DNA from 4 places in the Burkholderia sp. BCC0044 genome. Region 1 is predicted to be linked to each of the others. Evidence: predicted binding sites of a transcription regulator. Region 1 holds the regulator's gene; each other region holds the start of a gene.
What was found. Region 1 encodes FliA, which starts transcription of late flagellar genes. Its sites were predicted from a motif close to CTAAAGTTTNNNNNNNNNNNGCCGNTA; they were not measured.
Positions count from the first base shown of each region.

Region 2: flgM (flagellar biosynthesis anti-sigma factor FlgM) is a predicted target of FliA. The motif match lies at 1,509-1,535, and genes of this name have one in related genera.
Region 3: flgK (flagellar hook-associated protein FlgK) is a predicted target of FliA. The motif match lies at 1,796-1,822, and genes of this name have one in related genera.
Region 4: HWX14_RS05955 (DUF4088 family protein) is a predicted target of FliA. The motif match lies at 2,989-3,015, and genes of this name have one in related genera.

Region 1 covers NZ_CADFDO010000007.1:205,420-210,419, reverse strand. Annotated here, with positions in the region: gene ahcY (adenosylhomocysteinase) at 1-552, opposite strand, end outside; S-adenosyl-L-homocysteine riboswitch at 585-714, opposite strand; gene HWX14_RS32720 (RNA polymerase sigma factor FliA) at 840-1,571, opposite strand; gene HWX14_RS32715 (MinD/ParA family protein) at 1,597-2,415, opposite strand; gene flhF (flagellar biosynthesis protein FlhF) at 2,408-4,192, opposite strand; gene flhA (flagellar biosynthesis protein FlhA) at 4,189-5,000, opposite strand, start outside.
Region 2 covers NZ_CADFDO010000005.1:303,292-308,291, reverse strand. Annotated here, with positions in the region: gene HWX14_RS29405 (M24 family metallopeptidase) at 1-564, shown strand, start outside; gene HWX14_RS29400 (flagellar protein FlgN) at 631-1,071, opposite strand; gene flgM (flagellar biosynthesis anti-sigma factor FlgM) at 1,150-1,479, opposite strand; gene flgA (flagellar basal body P-ring formation chaperone FlgA) at 1,597-2,820, opposite strand; gene flgB (flagellar basal body rod protein FlgB) at 3,024-3,512, shown strand; gene flgC (flagellar basal body rod protein FlgC) at 3,564-3,989, shown strand; gene HWX14_RS29375 (flagellar hook assembly protein FlgD) at 4,043-4,789, shown strand; gene flgE (flagellar hook protein FlgE) at 4,817-5,000, shown strand, end outside.
Region 3 covers NZ_CADFDO010000005.1:294,830-299,829, forward strand. Annotated here, with positions in the region: gene flgK (flagellar hook-associated protein FlgK) at 1-1,739, opposite strand, end outside; gene HWX14_RS29340 (flagellar brake protein) at 1,934-2,689, opposite strand; gene flgJ (flagellar assembly peptidoglycan hydrolase FlgJ) at 2,910-3,902, opposite strand; gene HWX14_RS29350 (flagellar basal body P-ring protein FlgI) at 3,903-5,000, opposite strand, start outside.
Region 4 covers NZ_CADFDO010000001.1:1,339,453-1,344,452, reverse strand. Annotated here, with positions in the region: gene norM (multidrug efflux MATE transporter NorM) at 1-913, opposite strand, end outside; gene HWX14_RS05965 (RNA-binding S4 domain-containing protein) at 1,083-1,301, opposite strand; gene HWX14_RS05960 (hypothetical protein) at 1,568-1,969, shown strand; gene HWX14_RS05955 (DUF4088 family protein) at 2,100-2,876, opposite strand; gene HWX14_RS05950 (AzlD domain-containing protein) at 3,037-3,375, opposite strand; gene HWX14_RS05945 (AzlC family ABC transporter permease) at 3,372-4,139, opposite strand; gene HWX14_RS05940 (AraC family transcriptional regulator) at 4,266-5,000, opposite strand, start outside.

The DNA.
Region 1 (5,000 bases):
CCAGTTCGCGTCGACGTCGAGGTGCGCGGCGATCGACTTGTACAGCGCGACTTCTTCCTCGTTGGTCGGCTTCGCGATCACCGAACGGTCCTTCTCGGCCTTCGAGCCGAGGATCAGCAGCAGCGTTGCGTCGCCGCCGTCGTCCAGGATCATGTTCGCGAATTCGCCGTTCGGCCATTCGAAGATGCGGTGCGAGAACTCCCAGTATTCGTCGAGCGATTCGCCCTTGAACGCGAACACCGGCGTGCCGGCTTCGACGATCGCGGCCGCTGCGTGATCCTGGGTCGAGAAGATGTTGCACGACGCCCAGCGAACATCGGCGCCAAGCGCCTTCAGCGTCTCGATCAGCACGCCCGTCTGGATCGTCATGTGCAGCGAACCGGCAATGCGCGCGCCCTTCAGCGGCTGCTGCGCCTTGTATTCGTCGCGGATCTGCACGAGGCCCGGCATTTCGGTCTCGGCGATGTTGAGTTCCTTGCGGCCCCAGCCGGCCAGCGCCATGTCGGCGACGACGTAATCGTGGGAAGCCTTGGAATCGATAATGGCGTTCATCACGCCCTCCTTTCTAAAAAGTTTCTAGATTGGTGACGTGAGCGCCGTTCAGGAAGCGGGGCCGGCGCGAAACGCGAAACGTCTGTCTCGCCGCACGGCTGCTTGGTGAAGCCTTCCGAGCCTGGCGGACGCAGATGGTCCGTCGCAACGCTCCTCGGAAAACGGAGGGGATTGTAGCAAATCGGCGCGTGAAATGCGCAAGCACGGCGCGCAAGGACAGCGCACCAGCGGCACGGGCGTGCGGCGCCGGCGCGCGCAGCCGTGGCCGAAGGGTCGGGACTTCGGGGTCAGGACTCCGCGCCGACCCACGCCTGTTCGCGCAGCCGCGCGCGCAGGCGCGCGACGGCCTGGCTGTGCAGCTGGCACACGCGCGATTCGCTCACCTCGAGCACCGCGCCGATCTCGCGCAGATTCAGACCCCGTTCGTAGTACAGCGACATCAAGAGCTTCTCGCGCTCCGGCAGCCGCTCGATCGCCTCGACGAGCGCCTCGCGCAGGTGCTCGTCGAGCAGCGCCGACAACGGATCGGCGTGATCGACGCGATAGCGGTCGAGGAACGGTTCGTCGTCGGCCGCGCGGTCGAAATCCTCGTAGTAGATCAGCTGGCTGCCGTGCAGGTCCTGCAGCATCCCCTGGTATTCGTCGAGCGGCATGTTCAGGTGCTGCGCGATCTCGGTCTCGCTCGCCGAGCGGCCGAGGTGCTGCTCGACCTGGTGCACCGCGTGCTCGACCTCGCGCGACGTCTTGCGCAGGCTGCGCGGCAGCCAGTCGTTGCTGCGCAGCTCGTCGAGCATCGCGCCGCGAATGCGCTGCGTCGCGTAGGTCTCGAACTGCGCGCCCTGGTCTTCCTTGTAGCGGCCGGCCGCGTCCATCAGGCCGATCATGCCGGCCTGGATCAGGTCGTCGAGATCGACGCTCGCCGGCATCTTCGCGACGAGCTGCAGCCCGAGGCGGCGCACGAGCGGCGCGTATTGCGCGAGCACGTCGGCCTGGGACATCTTTCCTTGAGCGTTGTACATCGTGGCTCTCTCCTTCGGGTGGCGCTCACGCGGCGTGTGCCGCGCCCGCCTCATACGACGGCTTGCCGCCGGCGTGGACCGCGCGGCCCGCACCCGAACGCGGGCGCATCGGCCAGTACAACAGGTCGGCGGCAATCTGCCGGTAGTCGCGCGCGGCGGCCGACGACGGGAACGCGTCGACCACCGCATGCATCAGTTCGCGGGCATGCTCGACGAGCGGATCGGCGTTCACGCAGCCCGCGTCGGCGATCGACACGGTCAGGTAGCGGCTCGCGACGCCCGCGAGGTTGTCGAACGCCGTCTTCGCGTCCGCGTGGCTGCCGACCTGATTGGTCAGCACGCGGAACTGCGCGAACGCGTGCGCGAAATGCAGCCGCTTCATGCACGCATACGCCTCGGTGATCGCCTGCGCGGCGACCCGCGTGACGACCAGCACGTCGTGCGCTTCGCGCGCGAGCGCCGAGAACGAGCCGTCGGCGCCGAGCTGCGCGTCGACGAGGACGATGTCGGCCGGGCCGTCGATGAAGTCGCTCAGTTGCGCGTCGCTGTAGCCGACGCGCGCGAGCCGCGCGGCGCCGCACAGGCCGAAGCCCGCCGCCACCCGCGTGCGTTCGCCGTCGCGCAGCCACGCGCCGGCGAGCGTCGCGCTCGCCGAATGCACGTCGGCGCGCTCGTCGACGACGAGCACGTCCTTGCCGAGCGACGCGAGCGCCGCCGCCAGGTTCACCACGGTGGACGTGCAGCCGACGCCCGCCGGCCCGCCCGTCACCGCGACGATGCGCGACGCGCGCCCGGCCAGCAGGCGCCGCAGCCCTTCGGCCTGGTCGATGATCCGTTTATCCAAATCGCACCTCGTGCAGCTCGGCGGTGGAACGTGCGGTCAGTGCGGAAAGCAGCGTCGGCATGTCCTCGTCTTGCGGCACGAAGGGCGAGCCGTCGCGCGGCACACAGAACGCGCTCTTCAGCAGGAATCGGGTCGACGCGACGTACAGGTTCTCCGGCACCTTCTGGCCGGTCGACACGTAGTGGACCGGCAGCTTGTAGCGGATCACCGTGTCGAGCACGCCGCCGAGGTGGGTCGCCTCGTCGAGCTTCGTGAGGATGCAGCCGGCCAGGTCAGGCCCCGCGAGATCCGGATGCTCGCCCGCGCTGCGGTACGCCTGCACGACTTCGTTCAGCGTGTCGCCGTGGCTCGTCGCGTTGAGCAGCAGCAGGCGCTGCACCGGCGCATTCGCGCCGTGCAGCATCGCGATCTGGTCGGACACCGCGCGGTCGCGCTGGCTCATGCCGATCGTGTCGATCAGCACGATGTGCTTGTTGCGCAGCTCGGACAGCGCGAGCGCGAGGTCGCCCGCATCCTTCACCGCGTGAACCGGTACGCCGAGGATCTTGCCGAAGATGCGCAGTTGCTCGTGGCCGCCGATCCGGTAGCTGTCGGTGGTCAGCAGCGCGACCTTGCTCGCGCCGAAGCGCATCACGCAGCGCGCGGCCAGCTTCGCGGTGGTGGTCGTCTTGCCGACGCCGGTCGGCCCCATCAGCGCGAACACGCCGCCGCGCTCCATCAGCGCGTCCTCGCTGTCGAGCACCGGCAGGTTCGACGCGAGCACCGACTGCGCCCATTCGGCGGCCTGCTCGAAGGTCTGCGCGCCGTCGCCGGCCGGCAGGTTGTCGACCAGCATCCGCACGAGCTGCGCGGAGAAGCCGGCCGCGAACAGGTGCTTCGTCAGCGCGCTGTGGACGGCGCTGCGACGCTGGCGGTCGTGCCACATCAGGCTGTCGAACTGCTCTTCCATCATCCCGCGCAGCTCGCCGAGCTCCTGCATCACCGTGTCGTTGACGATCCGCTCGATGCGCGACTTCACCGCATCGGCCACCACGGCGGCCGCGTCGGCGGACAGGCGCGTGCGGTCGGTCGCCCTGGCGCCGTACGCGACACCCATGTCGAGGGCGCGCTTCGCGGCGGCCGGCGCTCCGGTGGTCGGTGCTGCGGCGGCCGGCATCCGGCGCTCGGCGTCGCGCACGATGTCGCGCGCCCAGTCGGGCGGCGTCGCGCCGGCCGCGGCTTGCGGCGCGGGCGCGCTCGCCTGCGGCTCGGCCGGCGCCTGCGCACGGGCGATCAGCGCGTCGCGCTGCTGCGTCAGGCGCTTCGCGTGCTCGACGAGCCACGGTGCGGGTTCGGAGGCCGGGGCAGGCGATCCGGCGGCCGACGCAGCGATCGACGGCACGGCCGCAGCCGGCGCGTCCGCATCGATCGGCGCGGCATGCGCATCCGCCTCGTGCGCATCGGCGCTCGCGCCGAACACGGACGAGAACACGTCCGGCAGCCCGCCTTCGCCCGCCGCATACGGATTGACGGCCGGGCGCGGGGCGATGCCCGGACGCGACACGATGCCCGGCACGGCCGCGGCCGGCACGGATTCCGGCACGCGCGGCGTGGCGAAGCGCGGACGCGCGGCCGGCGGCGCCACCGCGGCGAGATCCGAATCGGCGAGTGCAACGATTTCGACACTGCCGTCATCGAGCGTGCGGTTCGACAGCACGACCGCGTCGGCGCCGAGCGCCTCGCGCACGAGACGAAGTGCGTCGCGGCTCGTTGCGCCGGTGAATTTGCGAATGTTCAAGCGGAACCCCCGATGACGTTAACGACTTTGATCGTGCGTGTGTCCGGCACTTCGGCGTACGACAGCACTTTCAATTGCGGCAGGCTGCGGCGCAGGAAACGCGCGAGCATCGCGCGCAGCGCGTGCTGCACGAGCAGCACGGGCGGCAGCCCGAGATTCTGTTGACGCAGCATCGCTTGCTGCGTGCCGGTCAGAAGGTTGTGCGCGAGGCCGGGTTCGAGGCCCGGGTTCGCGCCGGTGGCGAGCGCCTGCGACAGCACGCGCTCCAGGTTCGCGTCGAGGCCCATCACCTGCATTTCGCCGGCGCCCGGATACCACTGCTGCGTGATCGCGCGGCCGAGCGAGAGCCGCACCGCGGCCGTGATCTCGAACGCGTCGCCGCGGCCCGCATGCTCGGACACGGCCTCGAGGATCGTGCGCATGTCGCGGATCGGCACGCCTTCCTCGAGTAGGTTCTGCAGCACCTTCTGCAGCGTGGTGAGCGAGATCGTCTTCGGCACCAGGTCCTCGACGAGCGACGGCGCGTCCTTGCCGGTGCGCTCGACGAGCGCCTGCACTTCCTGGCGGCCGAGCAGCTCGGCCGCGTGCTGGACGACGAGGTGGTTCAGGTGCGTCGCGACGACCGTGCTCGCGTCGACCACCGTGTAGCCGTACACCTGCGCCTGCTCGCGCAGCGCGACGTCGATCCACACGGCCGGCAGCCCGAACGCCGGATCCTGCGTGACGGCGCCCGGCAGCGCGGCCGTCACCTGGCCCGGGTTGATCGCGAGCCACTGGCCGGGGAACACTTCGCCGACGCCGATCTCGA
Region 2 (5,000 bases), on a different contig from region 1:
AGCGGCGCGTACTACGAAGCCGGCTTCGCGACGGACTGCACGCGCGTCGTGCTGCGCCGTACGCGGGCGGACACGGTCGCGCAGCCGTGGCAGCGCGAGATCTACACGGTCGCGCTGAAGGCGTGCATCAAGGGGCTCGTCGCGCGTTTTCCGGCGAGCGCGACGGGCGGCGACGTCGATGCGCTCGTGCGGCAGGTGTGTCGCGATCACGGCTACGATTTCGGCCACGGCACCGGGCACGGCGTCGGGATTCACGTGCACGAGGGCGGCGTGCGGTTCGCGCCGGGCGCGCGGTACGGGCTGGTGCCGAATGCGGTGATTTCGGTCGAGCCGGGCATCTACCTGCCGGGCAAGGGCGGCGTGCGGATCGAGAACATCGTGATCGTGCGGGCGGACGACGCGCAGCCGGACACCGTGACGTTCGAGAACATCGTGACGGTCGGCTACGACTGGGACCTGATCGATCTGGATCTGCTGGACGACGCCGAGCGCGCGTACCTGCGCGACTACGAGCGGCTGTGCGTGGAGCGCGGCACGCAGGTCACCGCGTGCCCGCTGCTGTAACGAAGGTAACGAAGAGGAAGGCAGGGGCGCGGCCGCCGGGCGGCCGCGCGGCGCGATGTCGGCCGGTCAGCGCGTGAGCGCCGACACGCGCCCGTCGGGGCCGTACACGCCGGCCGGCGCGGGCGCCGAGCGCAGCACCGCGAGCGCGCGCTCGTTGTAGTCCATGCGGATCCGGATCAGCATCCCGTTGTTCGCGTTGGCCTGGCGCGCGCGTTCGGCGGCCTGTTGCAGCAGTTGCCAGCGGCTCGCGAGGCGCGCATCGCGCTCGGCCGCCTGATCCATGCCTTTCTTGCCGGCCGGAAAGCCGAGCGCGGAAAGCTGCGTGTCGCGCGTGCGTTCGAGCTGCGCGAGCCGGTCGATCAGTTCGCCTTTCTTCTCGACGATGCCGGGCAGCATCTCGAGCGGCTCGGCCGTCGTCAGCGCCTTTTCCTCGTAGACGAGCAGGGACGCGAACGCTTCGACCGTCGCGTGTTCGTCGTTGACCGTGGCCAGCAGCTCTTCTCTCATCGCGTCATGCTCGTCACGCCGGTGCGTGCGATGTCGCGCGCGCCGGCAAACCGGGTGACCCGGCCACGAGGCCGGGGATTAGCTGCCCTGCGGGCGCTGCTGCTGCAGCAGTTCGCGGGCGGTGTTCAATACGCCGTCGGCAATCTTGTTCGCGTCGATCGTCAGCGTGCCGTTGTTCAGCGCGTCCTTGATCGACTGGACCAGGCCCGTGTCGATATCGGCGTCGCCCGACGCGGATACCGAACGCAGCTGGCCGGACAGACCCGACAGGTTCACGGTCGTGTCGCCGCCGGTCGATCCTGCATCGGCTGCCTGCGCGGACGACTGGGCCGTGCCGGACGGCGCACGGGCCGCGCCGTTGCCGGTCGGCGCGAGGGGGCTCGGTTTCGGAGTGGAATCGATCTTCACGATGGGTTTCCTGTACGGTTTGACCCAGATAACGGCCGGGTCGGCCCGAACTTTAGCATCGCGAGCCCGAAATGCTCCGAATAAACAATTCTTTACATTCTTGCGCCGGCGCCGCCCCTACAGCGGAATTTCGACGGTGCCGGCGTCCTTGACGATCGCCGTGACGATCTGGCCCGCTGCCATCCGCACCCGCACCGACTGGCCGGGCGCCGCGTTCGCGAGCACGCTGCCCTCGGCCGAAATCGTGAAGCCGGGGCCGGCCGCGACGACCCGCACCGTCTGGCCGGCCGACACCGATGCCGCGCTCTTCAGCATGTCCTGCCGCAGCGGCAGCCCGGCCGAGATGCGCGCGAGCGCGGTCGCGCCGACGGCTTGCGCCGGATCGGTGATCACCGCGAGCGGCAGCACCGTCAGGTCGCCGTCGCGCGCGACCAGGTCGGCCGCGGAGAGCGGCTCGCCGGGCGCGATCTGGCGCGCGGCGACGTAATAGGTGGCCTGCACGGCGACCTTCGCCTGCAGGTAGACGGTCCACGGCCGCTCGCCCGCGCAGCGCACGCCGACCGTCGTGCGGCCCCACAGGCGCGCGCCGGTCGGCAAGAACGGTTCGAGTGTCGTGCACGCGGCGAGCCCGCGCGGAAAGGCGGTCGTGACGGTCGCGGTGGTCTTGCCGGGCAGGCCGGCGATCTGCTGCTGCAGGAACGCGAGCGCCGCGCGCCGGATCGCTTCCGGGTCTTGCTGGCCGGGCGGCGTCGCGGGCTGGGCCGCGGCGGCAGCCGGGGCCGGGTTCACGGAAGCGGCCGCCGTGCGCGGCGCCGCTGCGGCTGATGCGGCACGAGTCGCCGCCGCCAGCCGGGCTGAGGCTGCCGGTTGCGGCGCCGGCCGCGCGGAAATCGATGCGGATTCGGCCGTGCCGGCCACGACCGTCGCGATCGCGGCGGGGTCCGTCGCACGCGGCGGCGCGCCGTACCCGGCGTTCGCGCGGGCGGCTGCGTAGACCGGGGCCGGTGCAGCGGCCGGCGGCGGAACGCTCGTCACGACCATCTGGCTGGCCGGTTGCGCCGCATAGCCACCGCCGGTCGCGGCGCTCGCCCCGCCGACCGCGCGCTGCGGGCCCGAAGCCGAAGCCGAAGCGACTTCCGCATTCCCGCCGAACTGCCCGTTGCTCGCCGCATTGGCATGCGCGAGCGCGGTCTCGGCCGTCTCGCCGCGTCCGGGAATCACGATCATCCCGTCGTCCGCGTGCACGGCAGGCGCGGCGATCCACAGCGCCGCGGCGAGCGCGAACGCACGCCGGACGTGCGTGAGCCGCCCGTTGCTGTCGCGAAGTGCGCCGCCCGTCATCGCCGTGTCCTCGATCCGTTGATCCGCTTTGCATTCTAGGGAGCCGGGGCGTCGCGCAAACGATGAATAGAGGGGGCCTTTGCCGCGTTATTCGTCCGATTGCCGGTTGCGTCCCGCGCCTACCATCGCTGTCATGGAAAAAAGCCTCTCGAGTCGCCATCGGCGCGAGGGGCGTGCAGCGCTTCATACGGAGAGACGCACACATGCTGGACAAACTCGATGCGGAATTCGCGTTCGGCCGACAGGCGCTCGACGTGCGCGCCTACCGGCAGGAACTGCTGTCGTCGAACATCGCGAACGCCGACACGCCCGGCTACCAGGCCCGCGACGTCGATTTCGCGTCGACGCTCGCGCGCTCGCTGAAGCAGACGAGCGGCGGCCTGGCGCCCAGCAACGCCGCGCAACTGCCGATGACGCAGCCGGCCGGCGTGACGAGCGGCATGTCGATGGTGTCGACGGCGGCGGGCCACATGGCCGGCACCGCGAAGCTGATCCCGACCGGCGGCCCGGCGGACGACTACGGCCGCGCGCAGTACCGGATGCCGCTGCAGCCGTCGCTCGACGGCAACACGGTCGATCTCGACGTGGAGCGCGTGCAGTTCGCGAACAACGCGCTGCACTACGAAACCGGGATGACCGTGATGACCCAGCAGATCAAGGCGATGATCGCCGCGATCACGACGAACTCGTAACGAACTCGTAAGCGCCGCTTCCGAATCCGGACCCCAGCACAAGGAGCCTCCATGCCTTCGTTGATGAACATCTTCGGCGTCGCCGGTTCGGCGCTGTCCGCGCAATCGCAGCGCCTGAACGTGACCGCGTCGAACCTCGCGAACGCCGACAGCGCGACCGGCCCCGACGGCAAGCCGTACAAGGCCAAGCAGGTCGTGTTCGCGACCGACCCGCTCGGCGGCGCGCGCAGCGCGTCCGGCCAGGGCGTGGGCGGCGTGCGCGTGACCAAGGTGATGGACGACCCGTCGCCGATGAAATCGACCTACGACCCGGCGAACCCGGCCGCCGACGCGAACGGCTACGTGCAGATGCCGAACGTCGACCCGGTGCAGGAGATGGTGAACATGATCTCGGCGTCGCGCTCGTACCAGGCCAACGTCGAGACGCTGAACACCGCGAAGACGCTGATGCTCAAGACGCTGACGATCGGCTCGTAAGCCGCGCGCCGCCCGACTTACCGACCCGACAGTTCCGACAGAAGGCCAACAGGATGACTTCCTCCAACACGACGATCGGCAGCAACGGCACCAACGTGTCGACGCTGCCGACCGACACGATGAACACCAACAACGTGTCGTCGACCAACGGCACGTCGGCGAGCGACCTGCAGGCGACGTTCCTGAAGCTGCTCGTCACGCAGTTGCAGAACCAGGATCCGACGAGCCCGGTCGACAGCTCGCAGATGACGTCGCAGCTCGCGCAGATCAATACGGTGAGCGGCATCGCGCAGCTGAACACGTCGCTCACGTCGCTGTCGACGCAGCTCGCGGCCGGCCAGCAGACGCAGGCCGCGCTGCTGATCGGCACGAACGTGCTCGCGCCGGGCAATGCGGTCGCGGTGAAGAGCGGCGCGGCGTCGCCGTTCGGCGTGTCGCTCGCGGGCTCGGTGTCGAACCTGACGATCACCGTGAAGAACTCGGCGGGCGCCGTCGTGAACACGATCAACGCGGGCGCGCAGTCGGCCGGCACCGTGCCGTTCAACTGGACGCCGACCGACGCGGCCGGCAACGCGCTGCCGGACGGCACGTATACGGTCAGCGCGTCGTATACCGACAGCGCCGGCACGCCGCAGGCGGCCACGACGCTCGCGGCCGCGCAGGTGCAGAGCGTGGTCAAGCAGGCGGACGGCACCGCGGGGCTCGTGCTGTCGAACGGCACGACGGTGGGGCTTACCCAGGTTGCGTCGATCTTCCCGAACACGAAGTCGTCCACGTCCGGCGACACCACCACCAACTGATCGAGCTTTCTCGTCACGGAGAACGAAATGGGTTATCAACAGGGTCTGAGCGGCCTCGCCGGCGCATCGAACGCGCTGGACGTGATCGGCAACAACATCGCGAACGCGAACACGGTCGGCTTCAAGTCGAGCACCGCGCAGTTCGCCGACATGTACGCGAACTCGGTCGCGACGTCGGTCAACACGCAGATCGGCATCGGCACGACGCTGA
Region 3 (5,000 bases), on a different contig from region 1:
TGGCTCGCCGTGTTGCCGATGCCGTTCACGTAGTTCGCGTACGCGCCCGTCAGCGTCGTCGAGCCGTTGCCGAACGCCGTCGAGTTGACGAGCTTCGACAGCGCGAGCGCGTTGCTGCCGTCGTTCGTGCCGCCCGTGTTCGGCGCGACCTTGAACGTGTCGCCCACCGCCGGCGTGCCCGACACCGTGACCGTGACGCCCGCCGTCAGCGTGATCGCCGAGCCGGACTGGTACGGCTGCGCGGCGCTGGTCGTCGGCGGCACGGCCGTGTTGTCGGTGACCGTGTAGGTCGGCGCGGCCGTGGTGCCGCCCATCGTGATCGTGTAGTTGTGCGCGTTGGCCGCGGCCGTCGCGCTCGTGACCGATAGCCCGCCGATCGTGCCGCTGCCGGTGTTGGTCGTGGTGGCCGACGGCACGTACGGCGCGGCCGCCGCGATCGCGGAGCCGTTCGACGTCGCGAGGCCGAAGCCGTTCAGCGCGCCGCGCGTCGGCTGCACGGTGAACTTGTCGCCGGCGCTCATCGAGCCGGACGAGAACGAGAAGTTCAGCCCGCCGATCGACGCCGGCATCGACGTCGACGTGCCGACCACCGTGCCGCTCGCGCGGTCGGTCAGCGTGTAGTTCGTGCCGTCGTACGCGAGCGTGTAGTCGCTCGTGGTCGGCTGCGCCGCGTTCGCGAACGACACGGACAGCGCCGCGTTGCCGGTATTGCCCTGGTTCGCGTAGGTGATCGGCGCGCCGGTCGAAAACAGGTTGCCGCCCACCTTGCCCGACAGGTCGATGCCGAGCGCGTTCTGCGCGTTGACCTGCGCGGCGAAGCTGGTCGCGATCGCGCCGAGCTGCGCTTCGGCCGGGTCGAGCGTCTGGCTGCGGAACGCGAGCAGGCCGCCCAACGTGCCGCCCGACAGCGACGCGTCGGACAGGAACTGGTTCGGCCCCTGCGGGGTCGCGCCGGCGATGCCCTGCGACACGACGGTCAGCTCGCTCGGATCGGACGGCGACGTGACGGTCGCGAGCTGGTAGCTCTTGTCCGCGACGACGAGCGGCGTGCCGCCCGACATGAACACGCTGTAGCCGTCGCTGTTGCGCACGACCTGCACGCCCGCGAGATTCGACAGGTTCGACACCGCGAGGTCGCGCTGGTCCATCAGCTGGTTCGGCGGCTGGCCCTGGCTGCTCGCCGACGCGATCTGCTGGTTCAGTTGCGCGATCTGCGCGGTGTACGCGTTGATCTGCGTGACGGTGCTGGTGAGCTGCGTGTTCACGCTCTGGCGCAGCGCGTCGTACTGCTGGCCGGCCGCCGTGATCTGGTTCGCGAGCGTCTGCGCATTGCTCATCGCGGTCTGGCGCACCGACGAATCGGACGCGCTGTTCGCGACGTTCTGCATCCCGGTGAAGTAGCTCGTGATCGCGGTCGAGATGCCGGCCGTCGGGCTGCCGATGTAGTTGTTCAACTGCGTGACGAGCGAGTACCACGTCGACAGCGCGCCGCCCTGCGTCTGCGCGCCGTTCAGCTGGTCGCTCAGGTACTGGCTGTACTGCCGCTGCACGGTGACGGTGTTCACGCCCTGCGGCATGTAGCCGCTGCTGGTGTACTGCCCGCTTGCCTCGGCATAGACGGGGCGTTCGACCGAATAGCCCGGCGTCCCGGCGTTGCTGATGTTCTGGCCGGTCGTCGTGAGGCCCCAGAGCGCGGCATTCAGGCCGCTGACGCCGAGGTTCATGAGTGTGTTGGACATGCGCGATCCTGATGAGCCGGCCGCACTGCGGCCGCCGGGTTGCGTGACTCCCGGTATAACGGCCGCGGATCGAAAAAATTGAGGAAAAAATGCACGCGCGGCGCACGGGCGTGCGTCGCCGTTCGAAGCGGCCGGCGCAGGGTGCCGGCGGGGCTGCGCGGGCGGCCCGCGCGGGGCCGGCCGACGGCTGCGCGTCAGGCCCGCGCGAGCGAGCGGCGCTTCATTTCGAGCTGCGTGATCAGCCGCTGCAGCGTGTTCTCCGCGCTGCCCGGCAGCGACATGTAGCGAAAGCCGAGCTGGTAGCGGCGCGACCCGTTCGGCATCTGCGTCGAACGCTGCGACACCAGTTGCAGGTCGAGCGACAGCTTGCCGTGGCCGGTCAGCTCGAGCTCGACGTCCGGCAGCAGCGTGCCGACCTCGAGCGCCTCGACGCGCTCGTCGGCCGTGCGCAGCCCCACGCCGCCGAGCGACAGGTTGTGCACCTCGAACAGGAAGCTCTCGCCGTCCGGCAGCTTGCCGCGGCACAGGAACGGATCGACGATCGGCGCATCCACGCGGAAATATTCGCGGCGCTGGATGCAGACCAGCACGTCGGGGAAATCGGCGACGAACGCGGGCAGCCCCTCGTAGCGCGTCTCGCGCGGCGTGCCCGTGGTGAATTCGACCCGTACGCCCTCCGGCGAGGCCGCGAACGTGCAGTGCGACGCGCCGAGGATGCCGGCGTTCTGCTCGGACAGCGCGCCCCAGTCGAACGTGAACGTCCGCGCGCCGACGTCGACCTCGAGCAGACGCGTGACGAGCTGGCCGCCCGGGTACTGGACGGTCAGGAAATCGCCGCGATTCACCAGGTTGCGCAACTGCACGCCGATTTCCAGCGGATTGCGGCGGGCATAGTCGGGCCCGGAGTGGCCTGCATCCAGGCTGGGGTCCGTCGACGTTTCGATATTCATGGCTAGCCGGTCTTTCTTGTCATGGGCGCCCGGGGCAACCGGTGCGCAATAAAACCGGGCCAGAACGGGGCCCCGGTCGCAGGTCTCTCACACTTAGCGGCAGTGCTGACCGAAAGTTTAGATCGAAACGGCGATTTATTTCGCGCAAACGTTGAAACCGCGCGCGGCGGGCTGCCGGGCGCGGTCCGAAAGGGGGACGAACCGACGACGGGCGGGCCCGTCAGCCGATCTGCTGCATGATCGAGATCAGCTTCTTCGCGTAATTCGGGTCGGTGGCGTAGCCGGCCTTCTGCATCCCGTGCGCGAAGCCCTCGACGCTGCGGCTCGCGCTCAGCACGCCCGCGTAGCGCGGGTTGTTCTTCAGCAGGTTCGCGTAATCGGTCATCGCGTGCTCGTACGAGTCGTACGCGCGGAACTTCGCGACCACGCGGCGCGGCGCGCCGTTCACGTATTCGGTGGTCAGCGCCGACACGGTGCGGCCGGTCCAGCTCTTGTTCGCCTTGATGCCGAACACGTTGTAGCTGGTCGAGCCGTCCGCCGCGCGGATCTCGCGCTTGCCCCAGCCCGATTCGAGCGCGGCCTGGCCGACGATGAAACGCGCCGGGATGCCGGTCGTCGCGCTGGCCGCCTGCGCGGGAGCCGCGAGCCGGTCGACGAACGCGTCCGCGTCCTGCACGCCGCTCGCGCCCTTGACCGGCGGCGTCAGCGCGCTGCCGGCCGAGTAGCCGCGCGCGCCGGCGAGCCCGCCGTTGTTCGCCGCGTTCGCATAGGCCTTCGCCATCGCGTTCATCGCGGCGAGGCTGCCTTCGTTGCCGGCCGTGCCGAGGCCGCCGGCGCCCATGCCGCCCATGCCTGCGGCACCGACGTCGGCCGCCGTGTCGCTGCCCGCGCCGACGCCCGCATTGCGCAGCAACTGCTTCATCAGCGCATCGGCGACGCCGATCCCGCGCGTCGACATCTGCTGCGCGAGCTGCTGGTCGAGCATCGACGTGTACATCTTCGACGTATGCGAATCGAACAGCCCGCCGTCGGGCGACGCGTCACGCATGCTCTTGAGCATCATCTGCGTGAACATCGCGTCGAACTGGCCGGCCACCGCCTTCGCGCCGGCCTGCGGCGACTGCTTCGCCTGCGCGCGCAGCGCGTCGAAACCCTGCACGTCGAGCGCGAAGCGCTGCGTGAGGTCGTTCGCGTTGGGGAGCGTGGCTGCCATTTAGATCACCTCCAGGTCGGCGCGCAGCGCGCCGGCCGCCTTCATCGCCTGCAGGATCGACATCAGGTCCGCGGGCGTCGCGCCGAGCGTGTTCAGCGCCTTCACGACGTCGGCGAGGTTCGCGCCGGCCGTCACCATCTTCAGTGCGCCGTTGTCCTGCTTCAACTGGATCTGCGACTGCTGCGCGACCACCGTCTGCCCGTTCGAGAACGGCCCCGGCTGCGACACCACCGGCTGCGTGTTGACGACGACCGACAGGTTGCCGTGCGCGACCGCGCAGCTTTGCAGCGTGACCATCTGGTTCATCACGATCGAGCCGGTGCGCGCGTTCAGGATCACCTTCGCGGCGGCCTTGTCCGGGCTCACGTCGAGGTTCTGCAGCCGCGCCATGAACGCGACCTGCTGCGCGGAGTCGGCCGGCGCGGCGAGCTGGATCGTGCGGCCGTCGAGCGCCGTCGCGGTGCCCGGGCCGAAGCTCGAATTGACCGCGGATACGATGCGCTGCGCGGTGCCGTAATCCATGTCGTTCAGTTGCAGTTGCAGCACGCCGTTCATCTGCGCGATCGCGTTCGGCACCGCGCGCTCGACGATCGCGCCGCCGACGATCCGGCCGGCCGCGAGCTGGTTCACCTGCACGCGGCTGCCGTTCGCGCTGGCGCCCGCGCCGCCGACCGCCATGTTGCCCTGCGCGAGCGCGTACACCTGCCCGTCCGCGCCCTTCAGCGGCGTGAGCAGCAGCGTGCCGCCGCGCAAGCTCTTCGCGTTGCCGAGCGACGACACGGTCACGTCGAGCGCCTCGCCCGGCCGCGCGAACGGCGGCAGCGTGGCCGTCACCATCACGGCCGCGACGTTCTTCAGCTGCATGTTGTTCAGCGACGACGGGCCGCCGTTGGCCGAACCGTTGTTGATCGAGATGCCGAGGTTCGCGAGCATGTTCGCGAGCGTCTGCGTCGTGAACGGCGTCTGCATCGTCTGGTCGCCCGTGCCGTCGAGGCCGACGACGAGGCCATAGCCGATCAGCGGGTTGTCGCGCACGCCCTGGATCTGCGCGAGATCCTTCAGGCGCTCCGCATGCGCGGGCGCTGTGCCGAGCACGCA
Region 4 (5,000 bases), on a different contig from region 1:
TGGCCGCCTGGCCGATCGCGAGCGGCACCATGAACGATACCGATGCGACGTTCAGCGCGATCTGGTGCGCGGCGAGCGACGTCGCGCCCAGCACGCCGACCGTGAGACCGGTGGCGAGGAACAGCGTCGATTCGACCCCGTACGTGATCGCGACCGGCCAGCCGATGCCGATCAGTTCGCCCATCACCGGCAGCTTCGGGCGCGCCGCGGTCACGAAGTGGCGGAAGCGCTGCCGGCCGTGCAGCAGCCAGATCAGCGCGAGCGCGGTGAGCCAGATCGTGATCGTCGTCGCGACGGCCGATCCGAGAAAGCCGAGGCGCGGCAGCCCGAATGCGCCGTGGATCAGCCCGTAGTTCAGCACGCCGTTCACGCCGACCCCGCCGATCGACACCCACAACAGCCGCCGCGCGGCGCCGATCGCCGGCAAGAACGCGCGCATCAGCCCGACACCGATCAGGCTGCCGAGCGCCGCGTAGCGCAGGATGCCCGTGTATTCGCCGACGTGATGCGCGAGCAGCGGCGGCTCGTGGAACATCAGCAGGATCGGTTCGGCCAGCGACAGCGCGACGATCGCCGGAATCGCGAGCAGCACGGACAGCGCGAAACCCGTCCAGTAGATGTGCGGCACGCGATCCTCGGCCTGCGCGCCGCGCGCGTGCGCGACGCTCACGCTGACCGACGACAGCACGCCCTGCAGGATCGTCACGATCACGAAGAAGAAGTTCGCGCCGAGGCCGCCGGCCGCGAGCGAATCGGGGCCGAGCGAACCGAGCAGCACCGTGTCGGTGACGCTCATCGCCATCTGGGAGAGTTGCGCGATCGCGAGCGGCGCGGCGAGGCGCGCGGTATCGGCGGCGTGACTGGACAGGGACGGCGGCGCGGCGGCCGTCCGCGTAAAACCGGAATGCGACATGGAATGGGCGCTCGCGCGAGTGCGGGCCCGCGCTCTATGTAGTTATTTTGAGAGACGGCTAGCTTACGGCTTTATTCGTACCGTGTCGAACGCGTGCGCCGATGGCCATGTCGCGGGCAGGGGGAACGGCCAGGGGCCGGCGCAACCCCGTTGTCAGCGTGAATGCGCCCTAGGCCTCGCGTACCGCGATGCGCGTGTCGCCGAGCAGCACGACCTGGCCCGCGCGGATCTTGCAGGTCTTGCGCAGCTCGACCGCGCCGTCCACTTTCACGGCGCCGGACGCGACGATCAGCTTCGCGGTGCCGCCGCTGTCCGCGAGGCCGGTGATCTTGAGAAGGTTGTGCAGCTCGACGTATTCGCCGGTCAGCGTGAAATCCAGATTGGGCATGACGAGGAAGGTGCGCGACGCGCGGGAGGAAACGCTCCGCATCATACGGCACCGCGGGCCGGCACGCGAGCGCGGGCCGTCGCCGGTGGATGTAAAGGACTGTGAGCGATTCGTCAGCAAATGAAACGGTGGGTAACAGTCTGAGAGATTCGCGAACCGGCCGCGCGGGCCGCGGGTCTTCTGTCGTACCTGCTGCGTGTTGCGGCAGGGACGCGACGGACCGCATCGCGGCGGTTCGCGCTCACAACTTCTCGAGGAGAATTGCCATGTCCAAGATCCGTACGATGCTGATCGGTGCCGCGTTGACGGCGTTCGCTACTTCGGCCGCATTCGCCCAGACGGGCACGACGGCCCAAGGCGCAGCCGGTGCCGGCGTGCAGACGCAGACGCCGGCTGCAGGCGCCGGTGCAGGCGTCCAGGGTGGTGCCGGCGCGAACGCGTCGGGCAATGCGGTGGGCGGTGCGACCGATGCGGTCGGCGCGGCAGCGGATGGCGCGAAGGATACGACGTCGTCGGCCGTCCATTCGACCAAGAAGCACACGAAGCATGCGGCGAAGTCGGCCAAGAGCCATGCGGGCTCGGCCAAGGCGAAGGCCGACGACGCGACCGAAGGCGGCGCATCGGTCGGTGCGCAGGGCGGTGCTTCGGCCCAGGGCGCCACGCAGTAAGTGGTGCCCGGCGCTTGTCGCGACGCGCGTCTTCGGCGGGCGTGTCGCGACGGGTGATCGTCCGGCGGCCCGGTTCGCTTCGCGCGAATCGGGCCGTTTTCGTGGGTAATACGTTTAGCGGGACGCGTGCTTACGGCCTGCGCTGGCCTTGCCCCTGCCCCTGGGCGGGCCGAACGGCAGCCGGCGTGAATACGCTGCGCAGCCACGCGGCGAGCCGCGCGAAGACGTCGTACGGTTCCTCGACGAAAATCTCCGGCTTCAGCAGCCGCAGATATTCCATGATCTGCTGGGCTTCCTGCTTCTGGAACGAGCCGTGCGCGAGCCCGAGCCGCAGCAGCCCGCGCAGTTCGCCGAGCTTGTCGCGCGCGGTGCTGCCGACGCTCATCTCGCATGCGAGCTTGGCCTCGTAGATCCGCTGCCGCAGCGATTCCGCGAGCCGCCACGCAGGCGTCTGCATCAGTTCCTCGAGCGTCTGGATGTCCTGCGCCGCGCCCTTGATCTGCGACGCGAGCGGGTCGATCAGCGACGCGTCGCCCTGCGCTTCGGCGACGATCGCCTTCGCCCAGTCGCGGCATGCCTTCGCGAGTTCATCGGGCGTCCATTCGGAGCGCGACGCGAAGCCGAAGCCGAATTCGCCGGCCTGCCGCATCAGGATCGCGACGACGTCCGGAAATTCCTTGTCGAGCGTGCGCTTGGCCCACGCGTACTGGCCGCCCTGCAGCATCCGCTGCACCGCGTGCTCGGTCAGCGGCACCATGTTGTCGAGCAGCTTGGCGCGCAGGAAATCCTCGAACGACGGGGTCGCGAATTGCGGGTCGAGTTTCAGCGACACGCGGACGAACGCGTCGTAGTCCTTGCGTAGGGACTCGAGCGTGTCGTCCTTGAGGGAAAGGGTGATCTGGCCCATGAATCGTCTCGATGGCGGCCCGCGCAAGCCGGCGCCGGCACGGCGCACCGGAGCGGGCGCCGCGTCGACTGACCGATGCGCGCCGGGGCCGGTGGCGGGTCTACCTCTCCTATATCGGCGCACCGGGCGGAAACTTGAGCGCGCGCGATCGAGCGGACGCTCAGGCGGGCAGCCAGTGCGGGATGACGACCCCTTGCCACAGGAAGAACACCGCGAGCCCGGCCGCGATCGTCACGAGCGGGCGGCGCGTCGTGGCCGACACGAGCACGGCCGCGAGCGCGCCGACGAGCTGCGGGTTCCGCCAGGTCAGCTCGGCCGTGCCGTCGTGCGGCGAGACGGTCATCGGCACGATGATCGCGGTCAGCACGGTGACCGGCACGAAGCCGAGCGCGGTCCGCACGAGCGGCGGGAACGTCAGCCGCTCGCCGAACAGGAACAGCGTCGAGCGGATCGCGTACGTGATGACGGCCATCCCGAGAATCAGCAGCGCGTAGCTCACGATGCGGCCTCCGGGCGAGAGCCGGCGCGCGTGCGATCGTGCCGCAGCGTGAGCACGACGCCGATCGCGACGCCGGCGGCGACGGCACCGAGCAGCCCCAGCTTGTACGGCCAGCCCTGCCAGAAGTACGCGAGCGTGCCGGCTGTGGCGGCCGCCGCGAAATAGCGCAGCGTGCCGAGCTGCGGGACGACGATCGCGATGAAGGTCGCCGCCATCGCGAAATCGAGGCCGAGCGACTGCAGGCCGGGGAACGCCGTGCCGAAACCGATGCCCGCGAGCGTCCAGACCTGCCAGTTCAGGTACATCGCGAGCCCGGAGCCGAAAAAGTAGTGGGGGCCGATCGTGCCGGGCGGGTAGTGCCGGTAGTGCCCGTAGGCGACCGCGAACACCTCGTCGGTCATCAACGCGCCGAGCGTCGCGCGCCAGCGCAGCGGCAGGTGCGCGACATAGGGCGCGAGCGTCGCGCTGTACAGCAGGTGGCGCAGGTTCACGATCAGCGTCGTGGCGAGCACGACGGCGAAGCTCGCGCTGCCGGCGATCAGGCCGAGCGCGATGAACTGCGCGGAGCCCGCGAACACGGCGAGCGACATCAGCGCGCCGTGCCACGCGGCGAGCGGGCCGCCGCCGACGAGCGTGCCGAAAATCACGCCGAACGGTGCGGCGCCGATCATCATCGGAATCGTGTCGCGCGCGCCGTCGAGCCATTCGTTGAGCGGGCGGCGCGGGGGCGATGCGGGTGTCTTGTCCAAGAAGCGCTCCTCCATGAGCTGGAGGATAGCGGGCCGGTAGTGCGCCGGCTTGTATGTTCTTGCGCTCGGCGGGTCGAGGCCGTGGCTCGAGTGCGGGCGGCGCGGGTTGCAGCGCGGTTGCCGGCGACGGGAAGCCGCGCGTCAGCTTGCCTGCCAGCGCCCCGGCGGCACGCCGAACATCCGTTTGAAATGCCGCGTGAAGTGGCTCTGATCGACGAAGCCGCTGGCCGCCGCGACATCGGCGACCGGTACGCCCGCGCGCAGCGGCGCCAGCGCGCGCTGCAGCCGCAACTGATTGCGCCACGCATGCGGCGGCATGCCGGTCGTGCGCGTGAACAGGCGCGCGGCGTGAAACGGCGACAGGCCGACCGCCTGCGCGACGTCGTCGAGCGTCACCGTGGACGTCAGATCGGCGGCGAGCCGCTCGCGCATCGCGTCGACGCGCGGTTCGTCGGCCGCGAGCGGCGCCGGTTGCGGCCGCGCGTCGGCGTGGCGCGCGATCAGCGTCGACAGCGCGTCGAGCATCGCGGTTTCGGCGGCGAGCGGATCGTAGAGGCGCGGCGCGCCGGTGGCCGAATCGCCGGCCGCCGGGTCGCCGGCCGGCTGCCCCGGCGCATGCGCATGCGACGACAGCGCGCGCTCGCTGCCGGCTTCCAGCATCCGGTGCGCGAGCGTGAGCCGGGCCGCGAGATCGGCGTCGCGGATCACGTCGGCGGCAAACCAGGGCGGATCCTGCGGGCGGCCCGCGATCGTACTCGCGAGTTCGTGGATGAATTCGACCGGCATGTAGCTGACGCGATAGCACCAGCCTTCGTCGGTGGCACGCGACCCCGTGTGCACTTCGCCGGGATTGATCACGGGCACGGTGCCCGTTTC